Regions from separate parts of the Streptomyces lacaronensis genome, predicted to be linked through region 2. Evidence: riboswitches for the same ligand, from Rfam matches in the RefSeq annotation. Region 2 holds a riboswitch; each other region holds the start of a gene.

Region 1 (5,197 bases), 1.6 Mb from region 2:
CCGGCGAGCAGCCGCAACAGGGTTGACTTCCCGGAGCCGTTGGGGCCGAGCAGGCCCACCGTCTCGCCGGGGCGCAGGGTGAGGGTGACGCCGTCGACGATCAGCCGGCCGTCGGTGCGGCGGCTGACGCGGTCCGCGCGGAGCCCGGACGCCGCTTCCGGAGTGGCGGCGGACTCCATGCCGGGGGTTTCCGCTGTGGAGTCGGTCATGTCTTCCTCCGGCCGCGGTAGAGCACGGCGACGAAGGCCGGTACGCCGATGAGGGACGTCACCACGCCCACCGGGACCTCCTGGGGGTCGATGACGGTGCGGGCGGCGGTGTCCACCCACACCAGGAAGACGGCCCCGGCCAGTGCGGTGACCGGCAGCAGACGGGCGTGGCCGGAGCCGGTGAGGGCGCGGGTGGCATGCGGGAGGACCAGGCCGACGAAGCCGATGGCCCCGGCGGAGCTGACCAGGGTCGCGGTGAGCAGCGCGGTCGCGCACAGCAGGACGAGCCGGGTACGGGCCACCCGGACACCGAGCGCCGCCGCGGCCTCCTCCCCGAAGGCGAACGCGTCCAGGGTGCGGGCGTGGCCGAGACAGACCACGAGGACGGCGGCCAGGACGCCGGCACACAGCAGTACATCGCCCCATCCGGCGCCGGTGAGCGAGCCGAGGAGCCAGAACAGCACGGCCCGGGTGGTGTCGGCGTCCGCGGAGGTGAGGACGATGAACGAGGTCAGCGCGGAGAACAGCTGCATGGCGGCCACTCCGGACAGCACCACGCGGTCGGTGCTGCCGCCGAGGCTGTGGCTGAGTACCAGCACCAGGCCGAACGACAGCAACGCACCGGTGAACGCGCCCGCCGACAGGGACACGGCCCCGCCGCCCACGCCGAGCACGACCACGGTGACGGCGCCCGTGGAGGCACCCGAGGACACCCCGAGCACGAAGGGATCGGCCAGTGGATTGCGCAGCAGGGACTGCATCACGGCCCCGCAGAGGGCCAGACCCGCCCCGCACACCGCGGCGAGCAGTGTGCGCGGCATGCGCAGGTTCCACACGATGCCATCCCGAAGCGGCGGCAAGGTGCTCTCCCCCAGGCCCAGATGGGCGGTGACCGCCGCCCATACGTCGGCGGTGGAGATGTCGGCCGGGCCGGTGGTCACGGCGAACGCGACCGACGCGAGCAGCGCGGCCGGCCCGCCCGCGACCAGCAGCAGGAGGCGGGTGCTCAGGAGGCGGGTGCTCAGGAGGCGGGTACCCGCGCGGCGGGTGCTCACCTTTCGAGTACTCACTTGGCGAGCCCGAAGTCGCGCAGCCCGGCGGCGACCTGCTCCACCCCTTCGACCGTACGGAGGGACGGGTTCATGGCCTGCCCGCTCAGCAGGATGTACCGCTTCTTCCGCACGGCGGTGAGATCGCGGGTGGCGGCGTTGGTCTCGAGGAAGCGCGTCTTGGCCCTGGCGGTCTCCGCGGTCTGCTGCCTGCGCGTGAGGTCGCCGAGGACGATGACGTCCGGGTCGCGGTCGGCCACGGTCTCCCAGTTGATCTGCGGCCACTCGTCGTGGGTGTCGGAGAAGGCGTTCTCCGCCCCGACGGCCCGGGTGATGGCACCCGGCGCGCCACAGCAGCCGGCGAGGTACGGCGACTGGGAGTTGGCGAACCAGTACATGAGGGAGACACCGGAGGCGTCCACTCCCTCCGTGGCCCTGCGGACGCGCTCCTTCAGCCGCGCGACGAGCCTCTCACCGCGCTCGTCGACACCGAACGCGTGGGCAAGGTCGCTTATTTCGCCGTACACCGCATCAAGCGTGAGGGGCTTGCCGCGGGAGCCGTCGCCACCGCTGTCGGCGTCCCTGCCCGCCGCGCAGTCGGACGGCGAGACATACGTGGGCACGCCCAGCTTCTCGAACTGCTCGCGGGTGGCCACGCCGCCCTTGCCGAGGGTGGAGACGAACGAGGCGGTGACGAAGTCGGGTTCGGCGTCCAGGGACTTCTCGAAGGACGGCGCGTTGTCGGCCAGACGGGGCACCGTGGCATTGGCCTTCTCCAGGCCCTTCATCACCGGGTCGGTCCAGGTGGCGGTGGCTGCCATGCGGTCGGCGAGGCCGAGCGAGAGCAGGATCTCCGTGCTGCCCTGGTTGAGCGACAGGGCCCGCTTCGGGGCGGACTTCAAGGTGACCTTGTGGCCGCAGTTGTCGATCGTGCGCGGATAGCCCGCACCGGCGGGCCTTCCGGCGCCGGCGTCGTCATGGCCGGAGCCACCGCACGCGGTGAGCAGAAGAGCGGGGGCGAGCAGGAACGCCGCGGTACGGCGGGCGGAGCGGAGCACGGGCAGCCTCGGTGGTCGGGGCTCGTACGCGGAGCCTGGCCTACGGACGTCCTCCGCACACCGGGCGCGGAGGTGCCAGCAGGTCTTCGGACTCGGGCTCGTCCGGACGGGGCCCCTTCCCGGTGCTCGTTCGCGACGGCCCCACGGCCGCCGCGGACTCCTCCCAGTGGTGTCACATGCCCCGCCCGTCCCCCTCACCGCTGCGCGTCAGTTCCGGATTCGCACCGGATTCCCTGGCCTCGGATGTGGCACGACTGGCTCCCCGAGACTACCAAGAGCGTCGAGCCGCCACGTCCCACGGTCAGTTCGGCCGCCGACGGGCCCGCTTCACCTCTCGGTCCACGGCCCAGGCGTCGCCGACCGGCCCGAGGTGGCCGAGCTTGTCGGGGTTGACCACCGTGCGGATGGTCTGGATCTGCCCGTCGAGCACATCGAGGGCCAGGGTGTGGAGCACCTTGCCGTCCCGGTCGCGGACGATCGCGCCGGGCTGGCCGTTGACCTCGTGCGGCTCCAACGACACATCGATCCGCAGCAGCCAGGGGAAGACACCGCCCAGCAACCGCGCCACGTTCTCCGCGCCCATGACGGCCCTGGCCAGCTGCGGGGCCTTGCCGCCACCGTCCCCGACCAGCCGCACATCGGCGGCCAGCAGCTTCCGCAGCCCGCCCACGTCGCCGTCCTTCAGCGCGTCGAAGAACCGGGTGGCCAGCTCCTGCCGCTCCTGCCGGTCCGCCGCGAACCGGGGCCGTCCGGCCCGCATGTGGCGCCGCGCCCGCACCAGCAGCTGCCGGCATGCCGTCTCCGACCGTTCCACCGCCGTGGCGATCTCGTCGAATCCGAAGCCGAACACCTCCCGCAGTACGAACACCGCCCGCTCCAGCGGGCTGAGCCGCTCCAGGAGCAGCAGCGCCGCCATCGACACCGAGTCGGCCAGCTCCACCGCCCGGGCCGGATCCTGGTACGGGTCGCTGAGCAGCGGCTCGGGGAACCACGGGCCCACGTATTCCTCCCGTCGCACCCGCGCGGAGCGCAGCACGTCGATCGAGACGCGGGTCACCGTGGCCGACAGATATGCCTTGGTGGACGTGGGCCGGGTGGCCGAGCCGTCGAAGCGCAGCCATGTGTCCTGCACCGCGTCCTCGGCCTCGCTCACACTGCCCAGGATCCGGTAGGCGATCGAGAACAGCAGTGGCCGCAGCTCCTCGAACTCCTCGACCTCGCTCACGCCGATTCCCCCCCTCAACGACCGGCCGGCCGGACTGGCACCGATCAATGGAACTGCCCGACCCGGTAGTCGCCCGCCGGCTGCTGGGTGATGACATTCAACCGGTTCGCCATATTCATGAAGGAGACCAGGATCACCAGGGCGGTGAGCTGCTCCGCGTCGTAGTGCTTGGCGGCGTTCGCCCACACCTCGTCGCCGACGCCACCGGCCGCGTCCGCGACCCGGGTCCCCTCTTCCGCCAGCTCCAGCGCGGCACGCTCGGCGTCGGTGAAGACAGTGGCCTCCCGCCACGCCGCCACCAGGTTGAGCCGCACGGCGGTCTCACCGGCCGCGGCGGCCTCCTTGGTGTGCATGTCGAGGCAGACGGCGCAGCCGTTGATCTGGCTCACGCGCAGCGCCACCAGCTCCTGCGTGGCGGGCGGCAGCGGCGAGTCCTTGACCGCCTTGCCCGCCGCCATGACGGGCTTGAGGACCTTGCCCGCGGTGGGGCTGGCGGAGTAGTTCAGTCGCGCGTCCATGGTGTGCTCCTCCGTGGTTGTCAGTGGCTACACCCCCGAGACGAGGCAGCCCGGTCCCCTGTGACATGGACGGATGTGACCTGCGTCTCCCCGCCACCGGGCCCGCTGAGCCGAACGGGTGACTTCTCTCGCTTTCCTTGTCACCGCCCTGCGATTTTGCGTTGCTGGGGTTCGGGGCGTGGCGGTCCCGCCGTCCGGCGAGATCGCCACCCCCGACCTCACAGCGTCCTCGCCTCGCTGACCTTCACCGGCTGACGCTCCGGCAAAGACCACGTCGCGCCCTCCGGGACCTCCGCCCGGAGGGCACAACAGCGCATCACCTACGGCGTCCATGACCGCTGTGATCCAGACAGTTGTACGCTACGGCTCGGTCCGATCAACCGAATACAACGGGGAGACAGAGTCATCGTGAGCGAGCGCACCGGCAGAATACGTTCCCCTCGTACCTACTCCGCCGTATCGGGGGTGCTCACCGGGACGATCGCCCTCTACATCGCGCTTGTCGCCCTCGGCAACATCACCGACTTCGACTCCAATCAGCAATTCGTCCGCCATGTCCTGGCGATGGACACCACGTTCAAGGACGACGACCTGATGTGGCGGGCCATCAAGTCCACCGCGCTCCAGGACACCGCCTACGTCGCCATCATCGTCTGGGAGAGCGTCGCCGCCCTGGTCCTCCTCGCCGCGACGGCCATGTGGGGCGTGGGACTGCGCGGAGGCAGCGTCCGCCGCGCCCGCCAGGCCAGCACCGTGGGGCTGTTGATGCTGATGCTGCTGTTCGGCGCCGGGTTCATCGCCATCGGTGGCGAGTGGTTCGCCATGTGGCAGTCCAAGCAGTGGAACGGGCTGGAGGCCGCCACCCGCGTCTTCCTGATCTCCGGGATCGTGCTGCTGCTCATTCATCTGCTCGCGACCGAGCGGACCGGGCCCGACTCCACGGACTGACCGGAACTCCACAGGCTCGAAAGCGACAACGGACTCGTCGTCGCCGCGGACTCACACGGGCCGGCGGCTCAGGCAGGCGGCCCCACGGCGGCAGTTCAGGCAGGTGGCAGCGCGGCGGCGGCCGACCCGGCAAGGTCGGTCGCCAGTTCGCAGGGCCGTCCCTTGCGGCCCGCCCCCTTGAGGACGAGGA
Region 2 (5,197 bases):
CGCTCCCCGAGCGCCTGGAAGCCGCCGCAGACGCCCAGCACCGGACGGCCCTCGGCGGCCCGCCGGGCGATCGCGTCGGCCAGCCCGCGCTCACGCAGCCACTCCAGCGCCCTTACGGTGCCCCGGGTGCCCGGCAGCACCACCAGATCGGCGTCGGCCAGCTCCTCGGGCCGGTCCACGAACCGCACGATCACGCCCGGCTCCGCCGCCAGCGCGTCCACGTCCGTGAAGTTGGACATCAGCGGCACGGCGGCCACCGCTATCCGCAGGACATCCGCGCCGTAAGGGGGCGCCACGACGCTCTCCCGCACCGCGCCGCGCAGCGACACCCGCAGCCCGTCCTCCTCGTCGATGCCCAGCCCGTGGGCGAACGGGAGTACCCCGACGGTCGGGCGCCCGGTGAGGTCGCGCAGCATCTCGAGACCGGGCTCCAGGAGGCTCACATCGCCGCGGAACTTGTTCACCAAGTAGGCGGCCACATGCCGTTGGTCCGCCGCCGACAGCAGCGCGGTCGTGCCGAAGAAGGACGCGAAGACGCCACCGCGGTCGATGTCCCCGACCACCACGACCGGAAGCCCGGCGGCGCGCGCCAGCCCCATGTTGACGATGTCGGTGCGGCGCAGATTGATCTCGGCCGGGCTGCCCGCGCCCTCGCAGATCACCGCGTCATGGGCGCTCCGCAGCTCCTCCAGGCACTCCGTGACGGTCCCCAGCAGCGCCTCACGCCCCGCGGAGAGCCTTTCGCCCGGCGAGGGGGCTCCGGGCCCGCCGAAGTACCCGCGCGCGCTCAGCTCGCCCACCGGCCTGCCCAGCAGCACCACTTGGCTGCTGCGGTCGCTGCCAGGCTTCAGCAGGACCGGGTTCATCAGCGCGCTCGGCTCGACGCGCGCGGCGGCGGCCTGCATGGCCTGGGCCCGCCCGATCTCCGCCCCCTCCCGCGTGACGAAGGAGTTGAGCGACATGTTCTGCGCCTTGAAGGGCGCCACGCTGACGCCCTTACGGGCGAGCCACCGGCAGATCCCGGCCGTCACCACGCTTTTGCCCGCGTCGGAGGTCGTGCCCGCGACGAGCAGCCCCCCGCCGCGCGCCCCGGAACCGTCCGTGCCGCCCTTACCGCGTATCCCGCTCATCCGCCGCCCCTTCCCAAGGCCCGGAGCCGCCTCGTCAACGCCCGCAGGACCGGCCGGGCCGCCATGGACACCCCGAGCGCCAGGACGCCGACGCGCCGCGACAGCCGTATCGCCCGCTCGATGTCGGCCGACTCCACCGGCCGCCCGCCGGAGTTGAGCACCGGCCGGTGTTCGACCCGGCCGCCGTACGCGAGGGTGCCGCCCAGCCGGACGCCGAGCGCACCCGCGAAGGACGCCTCCACGGGGCCCGCGTTGGGGCTCGGATGGCGTCGGCCGTCGCGCCGCCAGGCGCGCCACGCACCGCGCGGATCGGGGCCCGCGAGGGTCGCCAGGGCCGCCGTAAGGCGTGCACCGGGCCAGCCGGCCACATCGTCCAGCCGGGCCGCCGACCAGCCGAACCGCCGGTAGCGCGGCGACTTGTGGCCCACCATGGCGTCCAGGGTGTTGACGGCGCGGAAACCTATGAGCCCCGGCACGCCGCCCACGGCGCCCCACATCAGCGCGCCCACGACCGCGTCGGAGGTGTTCTCGGCGACCGATTCGACGACCGCGCGGGCGATCTGCGGCCCGTCCAGCGCCTGCGGATCGCGGCCGCACAGATGCGGCAGCCGCTCCCGGGCGACATCGAGGTCCCCGGCGGCCAGCGCTCCGCCGACGGCCCGTGCCTCACGGCCCAGGCTCGTGCCGCCCAGCACGGCCCAGGTGGCGGCGGCGGTCAGCGCGACCTCCGCGCCACGGCGGCCGTCAAGGCCCCGTACAGCGCGGGTCAGCAGCGCCGCACCGGCGGCCGCGCCGCCCGCGCACAACGCGGTGTGCAGGGCCCCGTAACCCCGGTGGTCGCGCCACAGCAGGCGCTCGGCGGCCGCGGCGGCGCGCCCGAACGCGGCCACCGGATGGCCGCGGCGCGGATCGCCCGTGGCGAGGTCGCCGAGGAAGCCGAGGGCCGCGCCGCACGCGAACGAGGCGTGGTCGGCACGCATCCGTCAGGCCGCCGTCACGCCTCGGCGCGGCGATGCGGAACCAGACGGGCCAGAGGGGCCGGAAGAGCCGAATCGGACAGGGAGGGCTGGCGGCGTGGCGATGCCGGGCATGGCGGTATGTCCTCACTCAGGGTCCGCGCCCTGGTTCGACGTGACCGGCGGTGAGAGTCTCCTGGCTCCCGGATCCGCGGCCCTCCCGGTCTTCCAGCCCCGCGTACGCGACGAACCGTACGGACGAGCCGTGACCCCATACAGGCGATGGGAGGGTGCTCCCCGGTGACAGTGGCGGGACCGCGCCGGATTCTCACCGGCTTCCTCTCCTGCCGCCGTTTGGCTCGGGAAGTCCACCATGGGCCGCGAATGGCCGTCAACTCGCATATGACCCATGACGCCCGAGTGTGCCGAGCCCCACAGACAACCGCACCTCACAGGACGGCCGCCGGACGGTCGGCGCTGGTCAGCGCCACCATCCGGCGGCCGGTGGGTCGTTCGGGGAAGCGGGTCCTCAGGCGACGATCAGATATCAGGCGACGATCAGGTAGATGCCGTACACCACGACCGCGGCGCACACCGCGAAGCAGGCGTACGCGCCGGTGCGGGCGAGCGGGGAGGCGCCCACCGTGCCACCGGGCACGGCGGCCGTGCGGCCCTGCTCCGGCGCCGCCTTACGGGAGGTGCCGACGATGCCCAGGGTGAAGACGCCCACCATGGCGACCGTCACCGCGAGACTGATGCCGAAGACCTGACCGAGTGCCGCCCAGTCGATGCTCATGTTTCCTGGCTCCTTAGCGGGTGGTGCTGCTCGCGACGGCGGGGGTGGGGGACTGCTCGGGCGTGCTCTCCGAGGTGCCGTCCTCGGGGGCGGCGCTCGGCGCACCGGCGGGCGGCGGGGCCACGGACCGCAGGGCGGCCGTGACGGCGCCCACCGGCTCCTGGGTGCCGACCTCGTTGACGTTGGTGTGGTCCACGGGCTTGCGGCGCGACAGCATCCAGATCGCCCCGCAGGCCAGGACGGCGAGCACGGCCACCGCCGTGATTCCCGCGTTCCCCTGGTCGGCCAGGAGCGCGGCGGCGCCCGCCACCAGACCGGCGGCCGGCAGGGTCAGCACCCAGGCGACCACCATCCGGCCCGCGGTCGACCAGCGCACCACGGCGCCCTTACGGCCGACACCCGCGCCCATCACGGCGCCCGAGCAGACCTGGGTGGTGGAGAGCGCGAAGCCGATGTGGGAGGAGGCGAGGATGACGGTGGCGGCGCCGGTCTGGGCGGCGAAGCCCTGCGGCGGCTGGATGTCGGTGATGCCCTTGCCCATGGTGCGGATGATGCGCCAGCCGCCCAGGTAGGTGCCGAGCGCGATGGCCAGGCCCGCCGAGACGATGACCCACAGCGGCGGGTCGGAGTCGGGCGCCACCACGTTCCCGGTGACCAGCGCCAGGGTGATCACGCCCATCGTCTTCTGGGCGTCGTTGGTGCCGTGGGCCAGGGAGACCAGGGCGGCCGAGGCGATCTGCCCCGCGCGGTAGCCCTTCGCGGTGTCCTCCGGGGAGCGGTCGCGGCCGAGCCGGTAGGTCAGCCGGGTGGCGGCCAGCGTGGCGATGCCGGCCACGATCGGCGCGGCGACGGCGGGGATCAGGACCTTCATGACGATCGCGTCGCCGTTGACCCCGTCCAGGCCCACGGAGACCACGGTGGCGCCGATCAGACCGCCGAACAGGGCGTGCGAGGAGCTGGAGGGGAGTCCGGCGAGCCACGTCACCAGGTTCCACAGGATCGCGCCGACGAGTCCCGCGAAGATCACTTCTGGCTGGATACCGGATCCCTCGTCGATGATCCCACCGGAGATGGTCTTGGCCACCTCCACGGACAGGAACGCGCCGACGAGATTGAGGACGGCCGACATCGCCACCGCCACCCTGGGCCCGAGTGCTCCCGTGGAGATGGTGGTGGCCATGGCGTTAGCCGTGTCGTGAAAGCCGTTCGTGAAGTCGAACACCAAGGCCGTGACGATCACGATCCCGATGAGAAGCGTGATGTGTTCCATACACCCGGTCAATCAGTTCGAAGGTCGTTAGTGGCACGGTGAAACGTAAGGAAACAGGGTGAACGGGAGATGAACTGAGCAGGGCGTCAGGGTGACATGGTTGCGGGGTCGCTAAAGCCCGGTGAATTCCAGCCTACGTTCCCATGTCGTATGGGAGTTGAGCCGGGATCGAGGGCCGCCGGAGCAGGCCCCGGGACCGGCCTCGCGGGCGTCCGCCGTCCCCTCTGCGTTCACCGCCCGGAGTCGGGTGCCCACGAGGCACGGTCGTAGTCGCCCGCCGTGCCCGTTCCGGTCCCGCCGCCGCGCGGCCGGTGGCCGCCTGGAAGGATCGGGCCCCGGAGGTGAGGGCAGGTGACCCAGTCGCGATCCACGCGGCAGCCGCAGCCGCGGCTGACGCATCCCCTGCGGCAGGCATGGACGCAGGTGGTGAGTACGGCCCGCAGGACCACCGCCGACGGCCTGGTCGTCGGCACCTCGGGCAATGTCTCGGCCCGGGTCGGCGACACCGTCCTGGTGACCCCGAGCGGCGTCCCTTACGACCGGCTCGGCCCCAGGGACGCCGTCGCCGTCGATCTGGACGGGCGGCAGGTCCTCGGCACGCTGAAGCCCACCAGCGAGCTGCCCATGCACCTGGCGGTCTACCGGGAGACCGACGCCGAGGCCGTGGTCCACACCCACGCCGTCCACGCCACGGCCGTCTCCACGCTCGTCGACGAGCTCCCCGCGATCCACTACATGACCGCGGCCCTCGGCGGCCCGGTCCGCGTCGCGCCCTACGCGCTCTACGGCACGGACGAACTGGCCGACGCCATGCTCGAGGCGCTGCGCGACCGCAGCGGCTGTCTGCTGCGCAACCACGGCACCGTCGTCCACGGCGCCACCCTGGACCAGGCGTACGACCGCACCGCCCAGCTCGAATGGATGTGCCGGGTCTGGCTCACCGCGGTCTCCGTCCCCGGCCGCACCCCCTCCCTGATCCCGCCGGACGAGATGCGGCGCGCCGCCGAGAAGCTGAGCGGCTACGGCCAGAAGGGCTGAGCCCGCC
Region 3 (5,197 bases), 1.5 Mb from region 2:
GGGAGGTCCAGGTGAAGCCCAGTTCGCCGAGCACCCCGGCGGTGTCGTCGCCGATCTCCGCGGAGGGCGGCCGGAAGCCGGTGGGCCGCCGCCCGGAGATGTCCTCCAGCACCCGCGCGGAACGCTCGATGGCGCGGCGCTGCCCTTCCGCGTCAAGGGTCGCGTAGTCCTCCAGGCCGTCGCCGCGGGAGGCGATCTCATGGCCGCGGGCGGCCACGTCCCGCACCGTCCCGGGGTAGCGCTCGGCCACCGTCGCCGGGATCATCCAGCTGGCGCGGACATCGGCCGCGTCGAGGGCGTCGAGCATCCGGGGAGCACCGCGCTTCGGGCCGTACTCGCCCATGGACAGGGTCTTGGGCCGCTCGTGGCAGGACTCGTCCAGCCGCAGCCAGAACAGCTCCGCGTCGAGGTTGACCGTCACCACGACCGCGCACCGGGCGCCGTCCGGCCAGGGCGGGTTCTCCTCCAGCCGGGGCCGCGCCTGCTCGCTCTTCACCGCGTTCTCCTTCCGTCTCGTCCCTGGCGCTCAGTGGTGGGTCCGCTCAGTGGTGGGTCCGCCACCACTGGGCGATCTGGCTTCCGGTGGCGAACCACACGTCGTCATGGGAGCGGATGTGCTCGATCAGCCGGCGCAGCAGCAGCGCCCGGCTCGGCTTGCCCATGACTTCCGGGTGCATCATCACGACGTAGCAGAGCCCGTAGCGGTAGTAGCCGTCGAACTCCCGCCGCCAGTTGTCCAGGGTGAGTTCGGTGCCGGCGATCCGGTCCTGGCTGCGCGGCTCCGCCGGGACGTCGTTGTAGGCGAACTGGGGGAAGTCGTCCAGCTCCCACTGCGCGGGGATCTCGATGAGGTCGGTGTCGCGCCCGTCGATCCGCCAGCGGTACGGGCGGTCGTCGCCGCGCATGGAGCTGGAGTAGGAGAAGCCGAGATCGCGCAGCAGCTGGGGGCTGTCGGCGCGGAAGTCACCGGAGGGGGTGCGGAACCCCACGGCCGTGGTGCCGGCCACCCGCTGGAAGATCTCCTGGCTGCGCTCGATGAGCGCGCGCTGCTCGGCGATGGACTTGGAGTAGTACAGCTCGTGCATATAGCCGTGATGGCCCAGCTCATGGCCGTGGTCCGCGATGGTCTTCAGCAGGTCGGGCCAGCTCTCGCCGGTCCAGCCGGGGACGAAGAAGGTGGCGGGGACGGGGAAGTCCGCCAGCAGGTCGAGAATCCGGGGGGTGCCCCGGTGCGGGCCGTAGGCGCCGAGCGAGAACAGCCGTGGCGAGCGCCAGATGTCGGGGGCGTGGCCGAGGTTGGCCAGCAGCGCCGGGCCGTCCACGTCGAAGCTCAGCATCACGGCGCAGCGGGCGCCGCCCGGCCACTGGGGGCGGTCGACCGCCCCAGGCCGGGGGCGGTAGCCGGGCGTCGGGGTGGCGGAAGTGGTCATGGAAGGCTCCGTAGTATCTGCTACGAACTTGTCGTGAATGCGACGCGAGGAAAGTAGGATGCGCTACGGACGCACGTCAAGAGAGGGCAACCCATGGAAATGGCGGAGATCCCGGAGGGTGCGCCGCTCCAGCAGCGGGTGGCGGCCGCCTGGCCGCGGCTCGCTCCCGCCGAGCAGAAGGTCGCGGCGTTCCTCAGAGAGCATCCGCAGGAGGTGGGCTTCTCCTCCGCCAGCGAACTCGGCGCGCTCACCGGCACCAGTGACGCCACGGTGGTCCGTACCGCCAAGGCCCTCGGCTACAGCGGCTTCACCGGTCTCAAGCACGCCGTGGCCCGGTCACTCGCCACCTTGATGCGGCCCTCCGCGCGACTGCGCAGCCGCGTCGAGCACATGGCCGGATCCACCGAGGAACTGCTGGACCGGGTCTTCGAGGACGCCGCCGAGGTCATCCACGAGACCCGGCGCAGTCTGCGCGCCGACGCCTTCGCCGCGGCCGTGGAGCGGCTGCTGCCCGCCAAGGAGGTCATGACCTTCGGCGCCGGCCCGTCCGGCATCATCGCCGAGTACCTCGCGCTGAGGCTCAACCGGCTGGGGCTCAAGGCCCGTCACACCGCGGACATGGGCTTCAGGCTGCCGGACGCGCTGGTGCCGCTCTCGGCGGACGACGTCGTGGTGATCTTCGCCCCGGCCCGGCTCTTCAAGGAGATCGAGGTCATCATCGACCACGCCGAGGAGGTGGGCGCCCCGGTCGTCCTGATCACCGACGCCCTCGGCCCGGCGCTCGGCGACCGCGTGGCCGTCACCCTCCTCGCCACCCTCTCCGCCTCCGGGGCCACCCGCGAGACGCTCGGCTCGCTGGCCGTGGTCGATGCCCTGGCCCTGGCCGTGGCCTCCCAGTTGGGCGAGCGCGCGATGGAGACCTCCGAGCTGCTGACCCGCCTCCGGGGCCGCTTCCTGCCGCCCAACAGCCCCCATTACGGCCGCGACGAGTGATGCGTGTGTGTCCTGCCGGGGCCGGCGGCCTGGTACCAGAGAGGCGTCTCACCGGGTGGCCGGTCTTGGCCAGGCATCCGACACGCGGTACCGTCGGTGCGATATCGACGATGGTCTGACGGAAGCCGGTGGGAATCCGGCACGGTCGCGCCACTGTGAACGGACGTATCCGAAGGGGACGTTCCGTGAGTCAGACCCGCAGCCATCGTCTTGTGCACCACCGAGATGGGACGCGAACTCCCTTAGGAGGCCACTGTCATGGCGCAGCATGTCGCGCAGCCGACAGCCACCACTCCCGCCCTCCCCACCACGCTGCCGCTGAAGGCGATAGCTCCCTGGGCCGTCTTCTTCGGCATCCTGATGCTGGTCCTGCTGTACTTCGTCGGCGCCGAGCAGGGCGCCACCGCGGTCGTCTCCGGCTCGGGTGTCCACGAGTGGGTGCATGACGCCCGCCATCTGCTCGGCTTCCCCTGCCACTGACGCGAGGGACGCCGCACCCCCATGAACTCCGCAACAGTGAGAAACCTGCTGGTGCGGGGCATGCTCGCCGGTCTTGGCGCCGGTGTGCTCGCCCTGATCGCCGCTTATTTCCTCGGTGAGCCGAACGTCGACCGCGCGATCGGCTTCGAGGAGGCCCACGCCCCCGCGCATGAGCACGAGGTCGAGATCGTCTCCCGTAGTCTGCAGTCCACCGCGGGCCTGGCCACCGGTGTGCTCATCTACGGGATCGCGTTCGGCGGCATCGCCGCCCTCGCCTACTGCGTCGCCCTCGGCCGCGTCGGCCGCTTCAGCCCGCGGGCCACCGCGCTGCTGCTGTCCGGCTGCGCGCTGCTCGCGGTCTATGTCGTGCCGTTCCTGAAGTACCCGGCCAGCCCGCCCGCCGTCGGCAACGGCGACACCATCGGCAAGCGGACGACGCTGTACTTCCTGATGATGGTGCTCAGCGTGCTCCTGGCGATCGCCGCCACCATCCTCGGCAAGCGGCTCGCCCCGAAGCTGGGCACCTGGTACGCCACCGTCGCCGCGGTGGCCGCCTTCGCTGTCGTCATCGGGCTGGCGTTCGCCTTCCTGCCCGTCATCAACGAGGTCCCGGCGGACTTCCCGGCCACCGTCCTGTGGCGGTTCCGGCTGTCCGCCCTCGCCATGCAGCTGATCCTCTGGGGTGGCTTCGGCCTCCTCTTCGGCGAACTCGCCGAGCGGATGCTGAACCCCAAGCCCGGGAAGGCCGAGGAGAGCCGGGCGATGGCGGCCGCCCCGAACTGACCACACCGAGACGCACGAGGGCCCGCGGAGAAATCCGGGGCCCTCTCGCGTTGTGAGGCCACCCGACGGCCTGAGCTGAGAGCCTGGCGCCCCGGAGGCACCCGTGCGGGGCGGCCCGGAGTCACTTCCGCGGGGGCAGGTGCCGCAGTCCGTTCTCCAGCAGCGCGAACGCGTGCTCCGCGTCGGCCACCGCACCCGGGTAGCGCTCGTCGGCCGGCTCCCCGTACGTCACGCGTGCGGTGTTGTCCTGTGCCAGCGACCACTGGACCGCGACGATTTGGACGGCGGCCAGCCGCGCGGTGAGTTCCGGGGTGTCCGCCGTCTCCCGCAGGGCTTCCGCGAGCGCGCGTTCGGCACCTGCCTTGAACCGCTCCATCCGGGCCACCAGCGAGGGTGTGTCGAGGATCATCCGGGTGAGCTCGAGGATCTGGGGATGGTCGTTGAGCCCGGTGATCGGGTCCCGTTCGCGCAGGCCCTTGAAGAAGTGCTCGCGCAGTGCGGTCAGCGGGGTGGTGCGGGGCGGGCGGGCCCGTACGACGCGGGCACTTTCGGTCTCGTGGTCGGCGAGGCGGTGCACCACGAGGTCCTCCTTCGCCGGGAAGTAGGCGAAGAGCGTGCGCTTGGACACCTCGGCCGCCTCGGCCACCTGGGCCACCGAGACCTGGTTGAAGCCGTGTTCGAGGAAGAGCGTGATCGCCGCCTCGGAGATCGCCGCGTGGGTCCGCTGCTTCTTCCGCTCCCGTAGCCCTGGCTTGCCGTCCACGACGACCACCGTAGCAGAGCAGTTGCCCTCAGGAGATTTCTGCACCTGGTATACATGTAGTCCGAGGCGAGAAATCGAGGAGGGGTGACCGTGCCGACGGAGAAGACGGAGAAGACGGAGATGGCGGGGACGATGGAGATGGCAGAGGGCGCGACCGACGTCGTCATCGCGGGCGCCGGCCCCACCGGGCTGATGCTGGCGTACGAGCTGGCGCTGGCCGGGGCCGAGACCCTGGTGCTGGAGAAGCTGGACCAGCGCATCGAGCAGGTGAAGGGCGGTGCCATCCAGCCCCGTACGGCCGAACTGCTGGAGTCGCGCGGGCTGTTGGAGCCGATGCTGCGGCGGGCCACCCCGCGTGGCCCGGTGGGCGGGAACTTCGCGCTGCTGCCCGTGCCCTTGGACTGCACCCCCTGGCAGACCAGGCACAACGGCGTGATCGGCATCCCTCAGTGGAAGATCGAGGAGGTGCTCGAGGAGCGGGCGATCGCCGCGGGCGCGCGGGTTCTGCGCTCCGCCGCCGTCTCGAAGGTCGAGTCGGACGAGGACGGCGTGGTCGTGACGGCGGACGGCCTGGAGGTGCGGGCGCGCTATCTGGTGGCGTGCGACGGTGGCCACAGCACGGTGCGCAAACTGCTTGAGCTGCCGTTTCCCGGGCGGGCCGGGACCCATCAGGCGGTGCTGACCGACATCCGGCTGACCGCGGTGTCCTCGCTGGTGCCGAAGCGGATGGGGCACATCAGCACCCTGA

Evidence for each region. Region 2 has a riboswitch for cobalamin ahead of ACMTAK_RS37360 (cobalamin biosynthesis protein). Riboswitches for the same ligand answer to the same signal wherever they lie in the genome.
Region 1: linked by a shared signal. The riboswitch ahead of ACMTAK_RS44290 (ABC transporter substrate-binding protein) and the one ahead of ACMTAK_RS37360 (cobalamin biosynthesis protein) in region 2 are both predicted to bind cobalamin.
Region 3: linked by a shared signal. The riboswitch ahead of ACMTAK_RS44075 (CbtB domain-containing protein) and the one ahead of ACMTAK_RS37360 (cobalamin biosynthesis protein) in region 2 are both predicted to bind cobalamin.

What each region holds. Positions count from the first base shown of each region.
Region 1 is NZ_JBLHDK010000003.1:10,228,677-10,233,873, reverse strand. Features, by position in the region: gene ACMTAK_RS44300 (ABC transporter ATP-binding protein) at 1-179, opposite strand, end outside; gene ACMTAK_RS44295 (FecCD family ABC transporter permease) at 206-1,219, opposite strand; gene ACMTAK_RS44290 (ABC transporter substrate-binding protein) at 1,276-2,316, opposite strand; cobalamin riboswitch at 2,377-2,590, opposite strand; gene ACMTAK_RS44285 (RNA polymerase sigma-70 factor) at 2,618-3,541, opposite strand; gene ACMTAK_RS44280 (carboxymuconolactone decarboxylase family protein) at 3,586-4,059, opposite strand; gene ACMTAK_RS44275 (DUF2165 domain-containing protein) at 4,468-5,007, shown strand; gene ACMTAK_RS44270 (serine/threonine-protein kinase) at 5,103-5,197, opposite strand, start outside.
Region 2 is NZ_JBLHDK010000003.1:8,673,366-8,678,562, forward strand. Features, by position in the region: gene ACMTAK_RS37355 (cobyric acid synthase) at 1-1,130, opposite strand, end outside; gene ACMTAK_RS37360 (cobalamin biosynthesis protein) at 1,127-2,110, opposite strand; cobalamin riboswitch at 2,257-2,474, opposite strand; gene ACMTAK_RS37365 (hypothetical protein) at 2,634-2,882, opposite strand; gene ACMTAK_RS37370 (inorganic phosphate transporter) at 2,896-4,152, opposite strand; gene ACMTAK_RS37375 (class II aldolase/adducin family protein) at 4,504-5,190, shown strand.
Region 3 is NZ_JBLHDK010000003.1:10,186,613-10,191,809, forward strand. Features, by position in the region: gene ACMTAK_RS44060 (polysaccharide deacetylase family protein) at 1-496, opposite strand, end outside; gene ACMTAK_RS44065 (polysaccharide deacetylase family protein) at 543-1,430, opposite strand; gene ACMTAK_RS44070 (MurR/RpiR family transcriptional regulator) at 1,524-2,423, shown strand; cobalamin riboswitch at 2,492-2,625, shown strand; gene ACMTAK_RS44075 (CbtB domain-containing protein) at 2,682-2,903, shown strand; gene ACMTAK_RS44080 (CbtA family protein) at 2,925-3,686, shown strand; gene ACMTAK_RS44085 (TetR/AcrR family transcriptional regulator) at 3,808-4,458, opposite strand; gene ACMTAK_RS44090 (FAD-dependent monooxygenase) at 4,588-5,197, shown strand, end outside.